4 regions of the Streptomyces sp. NPDC050806 genome follow, and region 3 is predicted to be linked to each of the others. Evidence: riboswitches for the same ligand, from Rfam matches in the RefSeq annotation. Region 3 holds a riboswitch; each other region holds the start of a gene.
The links. Region 3 has a riboswitch for cobalamin ahead of metE (5-methyltetrahydropteroyltriglutamate--homocysteine S-methyltransferase). Riboswitches for the same ligand answer to the same signal wherever they lie in the genome.

Region 1 (4,229 bases), on a different contig from region 3:
GGAGACGGCCGCGAACCACGTGGCCCAGCTGCTCGCCCCCGTGCTCCTCTTCACCCCGCAGCCGGTGGCCACCTGGGCGGCGCTGGCGGTGATCGTCACCCAGCTGTGGCTGGTGCTCTCGGGCAACTTCGCCTGGCTGAACTGGCTGACGATCGTGATCGCCGTCCCGGTCGTGGACGCCTCGGCGCTCGGCCTCGGCGGTCTCGCGGGCCCGCCCGCCGGCCTCGCCCCGCCCCCGCTCTGGTACGAGGTCGTGGTCCTCGCCGTGACCGCGGCCGTCCTCGTGCTCAGCTACCGCCCGGCCCACAATCTGGTCTCCCGGCAGCAGCGAATGAACACCTCGTACGAGCCGCTGCACCTGGTCAACTCGTACGGCGCCTTCGGTTCCGTCACCCGCGTCCGGCACGAGGTGGTCGTCGAGGGCACGGCGGACGAGGTGATCACCGATGCCACCGAGTGGCGGGAGTACGACTTCAAGGGCAAGCCGGGGGACGTGCGCCGGATGCCGCGCCCGTTCGCCCCGTACCACCTGCGGCTGGACTGGCTGATGTGGTTCGCGGCGCTGTCGCCGGGCTACGCGAGCCGCTGGTTCGGCCCCTTCCTGGAGCGACTGCTGGAAAACGACCCGGACACCGTGCGGCTGCTGCGCCGGAACCCCTTCCCGGACGCGCCGCCCCGCCACGTACGCGCCCAGTTCTACCGCTACCGCTTCACAACCTGGCGGGAACTGCGGGAGACCGGGGCGTGGTGGCACCGGGAGCCGGTACGGCAGTTCTTTCCGCCGACAGCTCTGCGCGGAAGGACCTGACCATGTCCCGGGCGTGCCGCAGCCCGATCCGGGTGACCTCGCGCTCGACGTCGTCCAGCTCGGCGGCCACCTCGTCGTACGGCCACCCCAGGTGCGCCCGGGACTTCACCAGCCCCAGCCGCGCGAGCGCCGTGCCCCGCGGTTCGGACATCGACCGGAACTCCGCCAGCGCGCCGCTGTAGACCACGGCGGCCTCCTCGTACCGCCCGGCCCGGTACAGCACGTTGCCGCGCATCTTGCGGTTGTAGGCCAGCGCCCCCGCGAGGTCCAGCTCCCGGCAGAGGGCCTCGCCCCGGCCGAGCAGCCGCAGCGCCTCCTCGGTCTCCCCCAGCACGGACCGTACGTCGGCCACGCCCCGCAGCGACCAGGCGAGCCCCCGCCAGTCCTCGGCCCGCTCGGCGACCTGCGCCGACTCCTCGAACAGCGCCAGGGCCTCCGCGTATCCGCCGGTGTTGCGGTGCATCTGCGCGATCCCCGACATCGCCCACACCATGTGCCGCGCCTCACCGTGCGCCCTGGCCTGTGCCAGCAGCTCTTCGTGCAGCTCCGCGACGGCCTCGTAGTCCCCCTGTATGCGGCCGGTCTCGGCGAGCCCGGCGAGCGCGTAGCCGTGCGCGAGGCGGTCGCCGCTCGGTTCGGCGAACGCGACGGCCGCCGCGAGCAGCCGGCGCGCGAGCGCGAGCCGCCCGCACTGGCGGGCGAGCGTGCCGCCGCTCCACAGCGCCCACGCCATGCTGCCGGGCTCCCCCGCCGTCCGCGCGCTCCGGTAGCTGGCCCGCCACGCGGCCTCGGCCTCGGCCACCCTCCCGAGCCGCCGTCCGGCCTCCGCCTCGGCGAGCGCGGCCCGTGCGGCGTCCCCCGGCCCCCCGGCCGCGTCCCGTGCGCGCCGCGCGGCGACGAGCACGTCCTCGTACGAGGAGTTGACACTCAACTCCGCCCCCAGCTCCCCTTGATACTCCGGAGCGAATGCCTTCCCGTACATCCCGAGTCCTCCTGGTCACTTGCGTCGGTCAGGCACCGACGCTATGTGCCGAGGAAGCCGCCGGACGTCCCCCCACCTGCGGTTATCCCGGTCGCTCTCGGGATGTACGGCCGCGCTGCCGATCACTCTGGAGATGTACGGGGCGTCCCCTAGGGGGAGGAGTCACAGGGGGGGCAGCCGTCGCCGCGGTGGCCACATGGGCCTGTGGTAGCTTGCCGGAGCCAGTCGTACCTTGCATGTGCATGTGCACCTGTACGGGTCAGGGAATCCGGTGCGAATCCGGAACTGACGCGCAGCGGTGAGGGTGACGGGCGGGACATCTGCCACTGGACGGCGTACGCGGTCCGGGAAGGCGTTCCGTCCGGATGAGCCCGAGTCCGAAGACCTGCTGGCGGCCTCCGGCGCCGGCCGTGCCGGGGGAACACCGCAGACCGGGCTTCGCGCAAGAGCCCTCGACGCCGAAGGAACTCCCGTGCCGCTCCCGCACCCCGTCCGTCGTGCCGCCGTTTTCCTGGTGGCCACCGCGCTGCTCGCCGGATGCGGCGGTGGCGCCTCGCCGACGGAGGGCTCCGCCAAGGGCGGGAGCGCCGGCCGGTCCGTCTCCCTCGACAACTGCGGGCGGAAGGTGCGCGTCGACGGCCCCCCGAAGCGCGCCGTCTCCCTCAACCAGGGAACGACGGAGATCATGCTCTCCCTCGGTCTGGCCGACCGCATGGTGGGCACCGCCACCTGGACCGACCCGGTGCTCAAGGGCCTGGAGAGGGCCGATTCCACGGTCGAGCGGCTGGCCGACAACGGCCCGTCCTTCGAGGAGGTGCTGGCCACCGAGCCCGACTTCGTCGCTGCCTCGTTCGCCTCCACCCTCGGCAAGGGCGGGGTGGCCACGCGAGGGCAGTTCGACGAGCTGGGCGTACCGACGTACCTCTCCCCCAGCGACTGCACCGGCAAGGACAACGGCGGCGACGGCGACGGGTCCCGCACGAAGCCGGTGACCATGGACGTCGTCTACGGCGAGGTCCGCGACCTGGCCAGGATCTTCGGCGTCGAGGAGCGCGGCGAGCGGCTCGTCGACGGCCTGAAGGCACGGGTGAAGAAGGCCACCGCCGGCATCGACGCCCATGACGTCACGATGCTGTACTGGTTCGCCAACTCCGAGTCGCCCTACATGGCGGGCTGTTGCGGCGCCCCCGGCGCCGTCACCCGGGCGCTCGGCGCCAAGAACGTCTTCGACGACACCCACGAGGAGTGGCCGCAGATCAACTGGGAGACCGTCGCGGACCGCAACCCCGCCGTCCTGGTGATCGGCGACCTCACCCGCAGGTCGGAGACGGCCGAGACCGCCGCGAAGAAGATCGAGTTCCTCTCGGAGAACCCGGTCACCAAGAACATGGACGCGGTCAGGCACAAGCGGTACGTGCTGCTCAGCGGCCAGTCGATGAACCCCACCATCCGCACCGTCGAGGCCGTGGAGAAGGTCGCGGCGGCGCTGCGCAGCCACGGACTCGACAAGTGACCCCGGCGCGGCCCGCCGCACCGGCCGCGATACGCGGGCTGCGGCAGGCCCTGGCCTGGGCGGCCGGGCTCGCGGCGCTCTGCGCGTCCGTCGCCGTGGCCATCACCATCGGCCCGGCGGACATCGGGGTCGGTGACGTCTGGTCCACGGTGGCGGCCCACCTGGGCCGGGGGCACGGTGACCTGACCCCCATCCGGGACGGGATCGTGTGGAACCTGCGGCTCCCCCGCACCCTGCTCGCGGCGGTGTGCGGCGCCGGGCTGGCCGTGTGCGGCGCGGTCATGCAGTCGCTGCTGCGCAACCCGCTCGCCGACCCCTTCGTCCTGGGCGTCTCGTCCGGCGCCTCGACCGGCGCGGTCATGATCGTCGTACTCGGCGTGGGCGGTGGAGCGCTGTCGCTCTCCGGCGGTGCGTTCGTGGGCGCCGTGTGCGCCTTCGCGCTGGTCCTGCTGCTCAGTCACGTACTCGGCGGATCCACGGACCGGGTGGTGCTCTCCGGTGTCGCGGCCATGCAGCTGTTCTCCGCGCTCACCTCCTTCATCGTGCTGACGGCGGCCGACGCGGAGACCACGCGCGGCGTGCTGTTCTGGCTCCTCGGCTCGCTCGGCGGGGCCGGCTGGACGGACGTCTGCCTGTGTCTGGCCGCGCTGGCGGTGGCCCTGGTGGTCTGCCTCGGGCACGCCAGGTCGCTCGACGCGTTCGCGTTCGGGCAGGACGCGGCGGCCGCGCTGGGCGTCTCCGTGACCCGCACCCGGTGGATCCTGCTGTCCACCACCGCGCTGCTGACCGCCGCGCTGGTCAGCTCGGCCGGAGCGATCGGCTTCGTCGGCCTGGTGCTGCCGCACGCCGCACGCGCCCTCACCGGACCGGGCCACGGCAGGCTGCTGCCGGTCACCGCGCTGGCCGGGGCGGTGTTCCTCATCTGG
Region 2 (4,229 bases), on a different contig from region 3:
CCGGGTGGCAGGACGCGACCGCAGGTAGTACGTGGTCTTGATGCCGCGTTTCCAGGCGTACGCGTACATCGAGCTGAGCTTGCCGATGGTCGGCGCCGCCATGAAGAGGTTCAGGGACTGGCTCTGGTCCAGGTACGGCGTGCGGTCGGCGGCCATGTCGATCAGCGCACGCTGCGGGACCTCCCAGGCGGTGCGGTACAGCGCGCGGATCTCCTCGGGAATCCACGGCACGTCCTGCACCGAGCCGTTGCCCTCGCGCAGCGCCTCACGGGTCCGCGCGTCCCAGCTGCCCGCCTTCTTCAGGTCCTCCACCAGGTAGGCGTTGACCTGCAGGAACTCCCCGCTCAGCGTCTCGCGCTTGAAGAGGTTGGAGACCTGCGGCTCGATGCACTCGTACACGCCCGCGATCGACGCGATGGTCGCGGTCGGCGCGATCGCCAGCAGGAGCGAGTTCCGCATCCCGGTCCGCGCGATACGGGAGCGCAGCGCGGCCCACCGGTCCGCCCAGCGCGGCTCGGCGTTCGGGTAGTGGTCCGGGTGCAGCACACCGCGCGCCGTACGCGTCGCCGACCAGTTCGGGTGCGGCCCGTGCCGCTCCGCCAGGCCGGCGGACGCCTCGTACGCCGCGAGCATGATCCGCTCGGAGATCCGGGTGGACAGCTCACGCGCCTCCGGCGAGTCGAACGGCAGCCGCAGCCGGAAGAAGACGTCCTGCAGCCCCATCAGCCCGAGGCCCACCGGACGCCAGCGCGAGTTGGACGCACCGGCCTGCTCGGTCGGGTAGAAGTTGATGTCCACGACACGGTCGAGGAAGGTCACGGCCGTACGGACCGTGGTGTCCAGCTTCGCCCAGTCCATCTCGCCGTCGGCGCCCAGGTGCGCCGCCAGGTTCACGGACCCGAGGTTGCACACGGCCGTCTCGCCGTCGTCCGTGACCTCCAGGATCTCCGTGCACAGGTTCGAGGAGTGCACGACCCGGCCCGGCTCCGCCGTCTGGTTCGCGGTCCGGTTCGCGGCGTCCTTGAAGGTCATCCAGCCATTGCCGGTCTGCGCCAGCGTCCGCATCATCCGCGCGTACAGCGTGCGGGCCGGCACCGCCTTGACGGCCTTCCCCTCGGCCTCCGCCTTCCGGTACGCGGCGTCGAACTCCGCGCCGTACAGATCCACCAGCTCCGGCGCGTCCACCGGCGAGAACAGCGACCAGTCCCGGTCCGCCTCCACCCGGCGCATGAACTCGTCCGGGATCCAGTGCGCGAGGTTCAGATTGTGCGTACGCCGCGCCTCCTCACCCGTGTTGTCCCGCAGCTCCAGGAACTCCTCGATGTCCGCGTGCCAGGTCTCCAGGTACACACAGGCCGCGCCCTTGCGGCGGCCGCCCTGGTTCACGGCCGCGACCGAGGCGTCCAGCGTGCGCAGGAACGGCACGATGCCGTTGGAGTGCCCGTTGGTGCCGCGGATCAGCGAACCGCGGGCGCGCACCCGGGAGTACGACAGACCGATGCCGCCCGCGTGCTTCGAGAGGCGCGCGACCTGGTGGTACCGGTCGTAGATCGAGTCCAGCTCGTCCAGCGGCGAGTCCAGCAGATAGCAGGAGGACATCTGCGGGTGGCGGGTGCCGGAGTTGAAGAGCGTGGGGGAGGAGGGCAGGTAGGAGAGCGTGCTGGTCAGCGCGTACAGCTCGGCGACGTCCGCGAGCGCCCGCTCGGAGTGGTCCTCGGCCAGGCCGCACGCCACCCGCAGCAGGAAGTGCTGCGGCGTCTCGATGACCTTGCGGGTGAGCGGGTGCCGCAGCAGATAGCGGGAGTACACCGTGCGCAGGCCGAAGTAGCCGAAACGGTCGTCGGCGCCGTCCGTGAGCGCCCGGTCGACCAGTGCGTCCAGCGCGGCGGCGTGCGCGGTGACGAACTCGGCCGTGGAGTCGGCGATCAGCCCCTCGCGGTGACCCGTGGCGACCGAAGCGGCGAAGCCCGTCGCGCCCTGGCTCGCGGCCTCCTCGGCGATCGCGGCCGTGAGCAGCCGGGCGGCCAGCTTGGAGTACTGCGGCTCGTCGCCGATCAGCCCCGCGGCGGCCTCCATCGCCAGCTCCCGCAGCTCCGCCTCGTCCGAACCGGCGTGCCGGCCGCGCAGCGCGGCCGCCGCGACCTTGCCCGGGTCGGTGGCCGGCAGGTCGGCGGTGAGGTCGGTCAGGGTGCGCAGCAGGGCCGTACCGGGAGCGTCATCGGGCCGCTCGGCCACCGTCCGAGGGGCCTGTGCCTCCTGTGCCGCTTGCGCCTCTTGTGCTGACTCCGCTGGCGCGATGGTCACCTTGTGCTCTCCTCACTCGGCTGGGGCCGGGGAAGAGCGGAGGAGGCGTACGGGCAGCCGCGCCGGACGCCATGCCGGGCACGCGGACACACCACGCAGCGTCCACCGGCCCAACCCGCGGAGCCCGGACGTCTCGACGCCCGTGCCGGGACGGCTGCGGGCGTACCGTCGGCAGGTCATCGGACTCGCGAGCGGGCGGAAAATACCCACTCGACACACCGTTGCGGGACAGTTCCGGATTCGCACCGGATTCCCCTGCGGCGACAGCGAGGACGAGCATACATCTTGTGCCGCCCCTCGCGGCCATCCCTACATCTTGTGTCGCTGCGCTGCTGTGCGTACCGCGGTACGCACGGATGGTCACGGCCCGCTGTCGGCCGCGCGGGCAGGCGGCAGCGCGGCCGCGCGGCGCCTGCGGAGACCCGGCCCCCGGACGTCAGCTCCGGCGTGTCAGCGCTCGGTTGTCAGATCCCGGGCGTACGTCAGCAGGGTGCCGAGACCCGGCACCGGCGACCAGTCGCGCTCCGGCGTCCGGGTGAACCCCAGTCGCCCGTAGAGGCGGTGGGCGCCGTGCATCGCACGCTGCGTGGACAGCACCAGCCGCCCACAGCCCGGCGTGTCCCGCGCACGGTCCAGACATGCCCGTACCAGCGCCTCGCCCACGCCCCGGCCACGCGCCTCCTTCGCCACCGCCAGCATCCTGAACTCCGCCTCGCCCGGCCCCGCGATGTCCGCCCACGGCCCGCCCGCCGCCACGAACGTCACCCCGCCCAGCACCTCGCCCTCCGCCACGGCCACCAGCACCTCCGCCTCGGCCGCCCGGCGCGCCACGTCCCGCAGCACGGGCAGGTACGCGTCGTCCTCCCCGAAGTCGAGCAGCCCGTCCCCGAGGTACGCCTGCGCCGTGATCTCACCCAGTCGCGCGTGCTCCGCCGCCCGTATCCCCCTGATCACGAAGTCCATGGCCGTCAGTGTGCACCAGGGGCACGACAACGGGCCGCCGGTTTTCACCGGCGGCCCGTCGGCCTCACGAATGCGGCGGAATCAGTGCGCGGAACCCGCCGTGGCCGGCGGCAGATCCACCTGGACGCCCTTGTCGCCCGCGTCCGCCGTGTAGTCCTCCGGCGAGGTCTCGTCGATGCCGGCCGGCGCCTTCGCGGCCCGCAGTACGATCGTCAGCACGAGTGTGACCAGGACGTTCAGCACGAACGCGGTCAGGCCGATGTAGCCGATCTCGCCGATGCCGGGAATCTCCGCGTTCGAGCCGCCGAAGTGCTTCTGCGTCGGGCTGGCCACGCCGTACGCCGCGACCGTGCCGTACACCATGCCGACCGCCCAGCCCGCGAGCAGCGCCCAGCGGTGGAACCAGCGCGTGAACAGGCCGCCCACCAGCGCCGGCATGGTCTGGAGGATCCAGATACCGCCCAGCAGCTGGAAGTTGATCGCCACCGTCTTGTCCATCGTCAGGACGAACGCCAGCGCGCCCACCTTCACCAGCAGCGACACCAGCTTGGCGACCTTGTGCTCCTGCGCGGGCGTGGCACCGGGCTTGAGGAAGTCCTTGTAGATGTTGCGGGTGAAGAGGTTCGCCGCGGCGATCGACATGATCGCCGCCGGCACCAGCGCGCCGATGCCGATGGCGGCGAACGCCACGCCCGTGAACCAGTCGGGGAACATGTTCTCGAACAGCTGCGGAATCGCCAGCTGCCCGTTCTGCACCTTGATCCCGGCCGCGATCGCCATGAAGCCCAGCAGCGCGAGCAGGCCCAGCATCAGCGAGTACAGCGGCAGGATCGTGGTGTTGCGGCGGATCACGTTGCGGCTCCGCGAGGACAGCGTCGCCGTGATCGAGTGCGGATACATGAACAGCGCCAGCGCCGAACCGAGCGCCAGCGTCCCGTACGCCCACTGCGCGTTCGGCCCGC
Region 3 (4,229 bases):
GGCTGACCCGGGCCGTCGGCAAGGCCAAGGCCATGGAGATGTGCCTGACCGGGCGCACCATGGACGCGGCCGAGGCCGAGCGCGCCGGGCTCGTCTCCCGTGTCGTGCCCGCCGCCGACCTGCTCGGCGAGGCCCTCGCGGTCGCCGAGACCGTCGCCGGCATGTCGCTGCCGGTGGCGATGATGGCGAAGGAGGCAGTCGGCCGGGCCTTCGAGACGACCCTCGCCGAGGGTGTCCGCTTCGAACGCCGTCTCTTCCACGCGGTGTTCGCCACCGCCGACCAGAAGGAGGGCATGAGCGCCTTCGCCGACAAACGGCCACCGGAGTTCCGCCACCGCTGACGCTTCCTCAGGTCCTCCCGGACGCGCGTACCGAAGTACGCCGGTCCGGGAGGACCGTCAGCGGTTCACCGGAATCAGCGCGCGGGCAGCTCGCCGCGGACGGTGCGGGCCGCGGCGACCAGGTTCTCCAGCGAGGCGCGGGTCTCGGACCAGCCGCGGGTCTTCAGGCCGCAGTCGGGGTTGACCCACAGCCGTTCGGCGGGGATCGCCTCCAGGCCGGTGCGGAGCAGCGCGGCCGACTCCTCGGCGCTGGGCACGCGCGGGGAGTGGATGTCGTACACACCGGGCCCGGCCTCGCGCGGGTAGCCGTGGGCGGCCAGCTCGCGCGCGACCTGCATGTGCGAGCGGGCGGCCTCCAGGCTGATGACATCGGCGTCGAGGTCGTCGATGGCCTGGACGATGTCGCCGAACTCCGCGTAGCACATGTGCGTGTGGATCTGCGTGTCAGGGCGCACACCACTGGTGGTGAGCCGGAACGCCTCGGTCGCCCACGCCAGGTAGGCGGGATGGTCGGCGGCGCGCAGTGGCAGGGTCTCGCGCAGTGCCGGTTCGTCCACCTGGATGACGGAGGTGCCCGCCGTCTCCAGGTCGCCCACCTCGTCGCGCAGCGCGAGCGCAACCTGCCGGGCGGTGTCGGCGAGGGACTGGTCGTCTCGGACGAAGGACCAGGCGAGCATGGTGACCGGGCCGGTGAGCATGCCCTTGACCGGGCGGTCGGTGAGGGACCGGGCGTACTCCGTCCAGCGCACCGTCATGGGCTCGGGACGGGAGATGTCACCGGCCAGGATCGGCGGGCGGACGTAGCGGGTGCCGTACGACTGGACCCAGCCGTGCTGCGTCGCGAGGTAGCCGGTGAGCTGCTCCGCGAAGTACTGGACCATGTCGTTGCGCTCGGCCTCGCCGTGCACCAGCACATCCAGCCCTGCCTTCTCCTGGAAGGAGATGACCTCCTGGATCTCCGCCTTGATGCGCTCCTCGTAGCCGGCCGTGTCGATGCGGCCCGCACGCAGGTCGGCGCGGGCGGTGCGCACCTCGCCGGTCTGAGGGAAGGAGCCGATGGTGGTCGTCGGCAGCAGGGGCAGGCCGAGGTGGGCGCGCTGGGCAGCGGCCCGTCGGGCGTACGGCTGGGAGCGCCGGCCGTCGGCCGCCGTGACGGCCGCGGTACGGGAGCGTACGGCCGGGTCGCGGGTGATGGGGGAGCCGGCGCGGGAGGCCAGGTCGGCGCGGTTGGCGGCGAGTTCGGCCGCGATCGTGTCCGTACCCTGGGCGAGGCCCTTGGCGAGGGTGACGATCTCGGTGGTCTTCTGGCGGGCGAAGGCGAGCCAGCGCAGGATCTGCGGTGCGATGTCCCGCTCGGCGCCCGTGTCGAGGGGGACGTGCAGCAGGGAGCAGGAGGCCGACACGTCGACGCGGTCGGCGAGGCCGAGGAGCGTGCCGAGCGTGGCGAGCGAGTTCTCCAGGTCGTTGACCCAGATGTTGCGGCCGTTGACCACACCGGCGACCAGCCGCTTGCCCGGCAGCCCGCCGACGGCGGCGAGGGCGTCCAGGTTGGCGGCGGCCGCCCCGGTGAAGTCCAGGGCGAGGCCCTCGACGGGCGTCTTCGCGAGCACCGGCAGCGCGTTGCCGAGGCGGTCGAAGTACGTGGCGATCAGCAGCTTCGGGCGGTCGGTGAGGGCGCCCAGGTCACGGTAGGCACGCTCGGCGGCGTTCAGCTCGGCCGGGGTGCGGTCCTGTACCAGGGCGGGCTCGTCCAGCTGTACCCACTCGGCGCCGGCGGCACGCAGGTCGGCGAGGACCTCGGCGTAGACGGGGAGCAGCCGGTCCAGCAGCGTCAGCGGATCGAAGCCGGCGGCCACACCGGGCGCCGGCTTGGCGAGGAGCAGATAGGTGACCGGGCCGACCAGGACCGGACGGGCCGTCAGGCCCAGGGCGACGGCTTCCTTCAGCTCGGCGACCTGCTTGGCGGAGTCGGCGGAGAACACCGTGTCCGGACCCAGCTCGGGGACCAGGTAGTGGTAGTTGGTGTCGAACCACTTGGTCATCTCCAGCGGTGCGACGTCCCGCGTACCGCGCGCCATCGCGAAGTAGCCGTCGAGGCGGTCCGCTGCGACGGCGTCGCGGTGGCGGTCGGGTACGGCACCCACCATGACGGTGATGTCCAGCACGTGGTCGTAGTACGAGAAGTCGCCGGTCGGGACCTCGTCGATGCCGGCGTCGGCCAGCTGCCGCCAGTTGGTGCGGCGCAGCTCGGCGGCGGTGGCGCGGAGCTCGGCGGCGGTGACGCGGCCCTTCCAGTACCCCTCGATCGCCTTCTTCAGTTCCCGGTTCTGGCCCTGGCGCGGGTAGCCGTACACGGTGGCCCGTGCTGCCGCGGCTGCGGACTTCGCTGTCACGGAGATCTCCTTCGCGAGATGAATCCCTGAGATCCCGGCAACGGGACGAGAACGCGAAGGGGTGACCCACCGGGCGGTACGGCCTCGCGCGGCAGTGCGCGGCCATTCGCCTGGTAAGAAACGCCGACCCGCCCACGAGGTCACCGGGATGTCCGCGTACGAATCGTCCGTACGCGGGCAGCTGGCAGGTCTTCGGACTCATGGGCGCGTCCTCACCGAGGAGGACATCTACTGGCCGTCGCTTCCCAGGCCCACTCGGGCCCAGTGCGTATGACGGCGGTCGTTCCCACACACCGCTGCGGGGCAGTCCCGGATTTCCACCGGGTTCCCTCTTGCGACGCATCCCGCCTGGCGGACGGGGCGAACCAACTGCACCGGACACCCTACGGGCCGCCCCCGCTCCCCGGCGGATCACGTCCGTCATTCGGATGGTGAGCTGAGACACACGGGCACGGTGCTGGACACGGGCAGCGGGCGGGAAGCGCCGCACGCGCACTTCCCGCCCGTTCCCCGCGCACTCGCCGGTTCCCTCGGCCGGCGGTGCCTTCCGGGCCCCTCAGCCCGGTGGTCCGGGCACCCTCCGCCCGGACGTGCCGGGATCTCGGTCCCGGCCGTACATGGGGAAACCCCGGCCGGACTGGTCGAGGCGGGGCTCGGGTCCGGTCGAACTGCCCGCGTACACCTCCGCGATGCCCGCGCCCAGCGGCCCGCCGCCGACGGCCCCGACGCGCCGGATGCCCGCGCTCACGGCTGCTCCACGTGGCGCACGAGGTGGGCGGTGTAGGCGTCCGGAGTGAAGAAGAGCGGCAACTGGCTTGCCAGCGCGTTGCGTTCGAACAGCTCCCGCACCTCGTCGACGGGCGCCCACGGGTACTCGGCGCCGAGCGACTCGACTTCCTCGTCGAGCAGCCGCAGGACCGTCTCCCGGTCCAGGACCCGGTGCCGCAGCCACTGCCAGATCTGGACGCGGGCGATCTCGGCGGTGGCCGCGTCCTCCATGAGACCGTCCAGGGCGACCGCACCGCGGCCGTGCAGCCAGGCGGCGAAGTACCGCAGGGCGACCGCGATGTTGGTACGCACGCCTTCCGCGGTGGGCCGCTCGCTGATCCGGCGCACGGACAGCAGCTGCGCCGCCGTCACCTCCACGTCGTCCCGCGTCCGGTCGATCTGGTGGGGCCGGTCACCCAGCACACCGTCGTACGCCTCGCGGCACACCGGCACGAGGCCGGGATGGGCGACCCAGGAGCCGTCGAAACCGTCCTCCGCCTCGCGTTCCTTGTCCAGCCGCACCTTGGCGAGCGCCGCTTCGTGAGTGGCCGGGTCCTTGCTCGGCACCTGGGCCGCCATGCCCCCGATCGCGTGGGCGCCCCGTTTGTGGCAGGTGCGTACCAGCAGCTCCGTGTACGCGCGCATGAACGGAGCGGTCATCGTCACCTTCGCGCGGTCCGGCAGCAGGAAGTCGGTGCGGTGTCCGAAGGTCTTGACGATGCTGAAC
Region 4 (4,229 bases), on a different contig from region 3:
CGAACAAGGGCGCGCTGCCCGGCGATCAGAACGCCTGGAACGGCTCCTACGGACAGCTCCGCAGGTTCGCCGGCGGCTAGACCGGAGCGGTGCCCCAAGCACGTCAAAGGCACCGCGGAATGAACCACAAGTGACGGGTGAGACGCCTCCGCACGAAAACGGCGGGGGCGTCACCACCAGGCCCGTTGTCGTTCATCTTCCGTTCACCCACCCTCCGTACGGTCGCTCGCGTCACTGACCATCGAACTGATTGCCTGGGTGAATGGAACACATCACGCTTCTCATCGGGATCGTGATCGTCACGGCCTTGGTGTTCGACTTCACGAACGGCTTCCACGACACGGCCAACGCCATGGCCACCACCATCTCCACCGGGGCACTGAAGCCCAAGACCGCGGTGGCGATGTCGGCGGTGCTGAATCTCGTCGGCGCATTCCTCTCCGTGGAGGTCGCCAAGACCATTTCCGGCGGCATCATCGACGAAGGCGCCGGCATCAGACCAGAGGTGATCTTCGCCGGCCTCGTCGGTGCCATCGTCTGGAACCTCCTGACCTGGCTCGCCGGTCTCCCCTCCAGCTCCTCGCACGCCCTCTTCGGCGGCCTGATCGGCGCGACCCTGGTGTCCGTCGGCATGAGCGGGGTCAACGGGGACGCCGTCGTCATGAAGGTCCTCATCCCGGCCGTGGCCGCGCCGATCGTCGCGGGCCTCGCCGCGACCTTCGCCACCCGGCTCACCTACCGGCTGGCCCGCAACCGCGCCGAGCAGGACACCGCGAAGGGCTACCGCGCCGGGCAGATCGCCTCGGCCGCCCTGGTCTCCCTCGCCCACGGCACCAACGACGCCCAGAAGACGATGGGCGTCATCACCCTCGCGCTGATCACCGGCGGCGCGCTCGCCCCGCAGGCCGACCCGCCGATGTGGGTCATCGCCTCGGCCGGCCTCGCCATCGCCCTCGGCACGTACCTGGGCGGCTGGCGGATCATCCGCACGATGGGCAAGGGCATCACCGACATCCAGCCGCCGCAGGGCTTCGCCGCCCAGACCGGCGCCGCCGTCACGATCCTGGCCTCCTCGCACCTCGGCTTCGCGCTCTCCACCACCCAGGTCTGCTCGGGCTCGGTCATGGGCTCGGGCCTGGGCAAGAAGGGCGGCGTGGTGCGCTGGTCCACCGCGGGCCGCATGGTGATCGCCTGGGGCCTGACCCTGCCGGCCGCCGGCCTGGTCGCCGCGGGCGCCGCCTTCCTGGCGGGCCAGGGCACCTGGGGCGTCACCACCGTCGCCGTGCTGGGCCTCGCGATCTGCGGTGCCATCTGGGCCGCCTCCCGCCGCAAGCCGGTGGACCACAGCAACGTCAACGACGTGGAGCCCGTCGAGCCGGCCGGTGTCGTCACCACCGCGCTCCAGACCGTCTCCCCGCCGCCCGCGGGCGCGACCACGGCCGGAGCCGGCACCATCGACGGCATCCCGGCGCAGTCCGCCAAGCGCTCCCCCGCCACCACGGCCGTCCGCTGACCGCCGGCCGCTCGCGTTAAGGAACCGACGCCATGAACATCGACTGGGCTGCACTCGGCCAGGTCTTCGGCACCACGCTCGTGGTGACCGTCGGCATGGTGGGCCTGTTCACCCTGGGCATCGTGGGGACGTCCCGCAAGGCCCCGCAGGAGGGCGGGACGGGCGCCACCGCGGTCGCCGCCGGCGGCTCCTCGGCCGTCGCCCGCGCCGGCGGGTACGCCTGCTTCACGCTCTGCCTCGCGGCCGTCGGCTACGGCATCTTCCTGATCGTCGCCGGCTGACCCCCGCACCGCACCCGAAGGCGCCCGGCGCCGCGTACTCCGCGGCCGCCGGGCGCCTTCGCGTGTCCCCGGCCTGTGGTGTCGGCCACACGGACCGGCATACGCCTGCGTCGCAGGTCAAGGGTGAGTTGACGGCTTTCGCGGCACGTGGTGGACTGCCCGGTGCCATTCGGCGACAGATGAGGAAGTCCGGTGAGAATCCGGCGCGGTCCCGCCACTGTCACCGGGGAGCGCTCCTCCAGAAGAAGCCACGGCCCGCCACAGGCACGGGCTGGAAGGCCGGGGGAAGCGTCGATCCGGGAGCCAGGAGACTCTCGTCGCCGGTCACGTCGAGCCAGGGCGCGGACCCTGAGTGAGGACACACGCCATGCCGGGCTCCGAGCCGAGACCCCTGCCCTCCGCCGTACGCCCGGCACGCGACCGCGGCCGGCCGTCCCGCCGAGGCACGACGGCGGGCTGATCCGACGATGCGTGCCGAACACGCCACCTATGCGTGCGGCGCGGCTCTGGGCTTTCTCGGCGACCTGGCCGTGGGCGATCCGCGCCGCGGTCACCCGGTGGCCGCCTTCGGGCGGGCAGCGGCCGCCGTGGAGCGCGGGCTGTGGCGCGACCACCGCGGATACGGCGCGGCGCACACCGCGCTGTGCGCCGGTGGGGCAGCGCTGGGCGCCGCCCTGCTCTCCCGTTCCGTACGCCGCTGCGCCCCCGCCCGCATCGCGCTGACCGCCGCCGCCACCTGGGCCGTGCTGGGCGGTACGACGCTGGGCCGCGAGGCGCGCGCCATCGGCGGCGCGCTGGAAGCCGGCGATCTCGACGTGGCGCGCGAGCGGCTGCCGCACCTGTGCGGCCGCGACCCGCAGGCGCTGGACGGGCCGCAGATGGCCCGCGCCGTCGTGGAGTCCGTCGCCGAGAACACCTCCGACGCGGTCGTGGGCGCGCTGGTCTGGGGCGCCGTCGGCGGTGTGCCGGGCCTGGTCGCCTTCCGCGCGGTGAACACGCTGGACGCGATGGTGGGGCACAAGTCCGACCGCTACCGCCGGTACGGCTGGGCCTCGGCCCGGCTGGACGACGTGGCGGGCTGGCCCGGGGCGCGGCTGACCGCCCTGCTGGCCACCGCCGCCGGGCCCGATCCGCGCGGCGCGTGGCGCAGCCGGCGGGCCGACGGCAAGCGGCACCCGAGCCCCAACGCGGGCCCCGTGGAGGCGTCGTTCGCCGGGGCGCTGGGCGTACGGCTGGGCGGCACGCTGGCGTACGCGGGACGGGTCGAGCACCGCCCGGTGCTCAACGGCGGTGCCCGCGCGGTCGAGGGGGCCGACATCGCGCGTGCGGTGCGCCTGTCGCGCCGGGTGAGCGCGCTGGCGCTGGCGACGACGGTCGGGGCGCGGATCGCCGTGGGCGCGGTGCGCGCGGCGCGAGGGACGAGGAGGCCGCGGTGAGCGGAGCGCGGGAAAGGCCCGGCGGCGGACTGCTGGTCGCGGGGACGACGTCGGACGCGGGCAAGAGCGTGGTGACGGCGGGCATCTGCCGCTGGCTGGCGCGCAAGGGCGTCAAGGTGGCGCCCTTCAAGGCCCAGAACATGTCGCTCAATTCGTATGTGACGCGCGAGGGCGCGGAGATCGGGCGGGCGCAGGCCATGCAGGCCGCGGCGGCCCGGGTCGAGCCGACCGCGCTGATGAACCCGGTGCTGCTCAAGCCCGGCAGCGACCGCAGCAGCCAGGTCGTGCTGCTGGGCAGGCCGGTCGGCGAGCTGAGCGCGCGAGGCTACCACTCCGGGCGCCAGGAGAAGCTGCTCGGCACGGTCACCGACTGCCTGACCGAGCTGCGCCGTACGCACGACGCGGTGATCTGCGAGGGCGCGGGCAGCCCGGCCGAGATCAACCTGCGCCGGACCGACATCGTGAACATGGGGCTCGCGCGCGCCGCGGGCCTCCCCGTGGTCGTCGTCGGCGACATCGACCGCGGCGGGGTCTTCGCGTCCTTCTTCGGTACGACGGCGCTGCTGTCCGAGGCCGACCAGGCGCACCTCGCGGGCTTCCTGGTGAACAAGTTCCGCGGCGACGTGACGCTGCTGGAACCGGGGCTGGACATGCTCAAGAAGCTGAGCGGCCGGCCGACGCTGGGCGTGCTGCCCTTCCGGCACGGGCTCGGCATCGACGAGGAGGACGGCCTGCGGGTGTCGCTCCGCGGCGCGGTGCGCGAGAGCACGGTCGCGGCGCCGCACGGCGACGACATCCTGCGCGTCGCCGTCGCGGCCGTGCCGCTGATGTCCAACTTCACCGACGTGGACGCGCTCGCCGCCGAACCGGGCGTCGTGGTGCGCTTCGTGGACCGCCCCGAGGAGCTGGCCGACGCCGACCTCGTAGTGCTGCCCGGCACCCGCGGGACCGTACGGGCGCTGCAGTGGCTGCGCGAGCGCGGGCTCGCGGACGCGGTCG

Region 1: linked by a shared signal. The riboswitch ahead of ACZ6WH_RS15585 (ABC transporter substrate-binding protein) and the one ahead of metE (5-methyltetrahydropteroyltriglutamate--homocysteine S-methyltransferase) in region 3 are both predicted to bind cobalamin.
Region 2: linked by a shared signal. The riboswitch ahead of ACZ6WH_RS33760 (ribonucleoside-diphosphate reductase subunit alpha) and the one ahead of metE (5-methyltetrahydropteroyltriglutamate--homocysteine S-methyltransferase) in region 3 are both predicted to bind cobalamin.
Region 4: linked by a shared signal. The riboswitch ahead of ACZ6WH_RS09610 (cobalamin biosynthesis protein) and the one ahead of metE (5-methyltetrahydropteroyltriglutamate--homocysteine S-methyltransferase) in region 3 are both predicted to bind cobalamin.

What each region holds. Positions count from the first base shown of each region.
Region 1 covers NZ_JBVJIF010000004.1:629,922-634,150, forward strand. The annotation lists gene ACZ6WH_RS15575 (lipase maturation factor family protein) at 1-808, shown strand, start outside; gene ACZ6WH_RS15580 (tetratricopeptide repeat protein) at 711-1,790, opposite strand; cobalamin riboswitch at 1,996-2,197, shown strand; gene ACZ6WH_RS15585 (ABC transporter substrate-binding protein) at 2,263-3,303, shown strand; gene ACZ6WH_RS15590 (FecCD family ABC transporter permease) at 3,300-4,229, shown strand, end outside.
Region 2 covers NZ_JBVJIF010000012.1:39,971-44,199, reverse strand. The annotation lists gene ACZ6WH_RS33760 (ribonucleoside-diphosphate reductase subunit alpha) at 1-2,304, opposite strand, end outside; cobalamin riboswitch at 2,458-2,590, opposite strand; gene ACZ6WH_RS33755 (GNAT family N-acetyltransferase) at 2,755-3,267, opposite strand; gene mctP (monocarboxylate uptake permease MctP) at 3,349-4,229, opposite strand, start outside.
Region 3 covers NZ_JBVJIF010000005.1:330,914-335,142, forward strand. The annotation lists gene ACZ6WH_RS17580 (enoyl-CoA hydratase) at 1-341, shown strand, start outside; gene metE (5-methyltetrahydropteroyltriglutamate--homocysteine S-methyltransferase) at 416-2,734, opposite strand; cobalamin riboswitch at 2,901-3,119, opposite strand; gene ACZ6WH_RS17590 (hypothetical protein) at 3,291-3,482, opposite strand; gene aceB (malate synthase A) at 3,479-4,229, opposite strand, start outside.
Region 4 covers NZ_JBVJIF010000003.1:55,842-60,070, forward strand. The annotation lists gene ACZ6WH_RS09595 (lysozyme) at 1-80, shown strand, start outside; gene ACZ6WH_RS09600 (inorganic phosphate transporter) at 263-1,513, shown strand; gene ACZ6WH_RS09605 (hypothetical protein) at 1,546-1,794, shown strand; cobalamin riboswitch at 1,929-2,127, shown strand; gene ACZ6WH_RS09610 (cobalamin biosynthesis protein) at 2,262-3,230, shown strand; gene ACZ6WH_RS09615 (cobyric acid synthase) at 3,227-4,229, shown strand, end outside.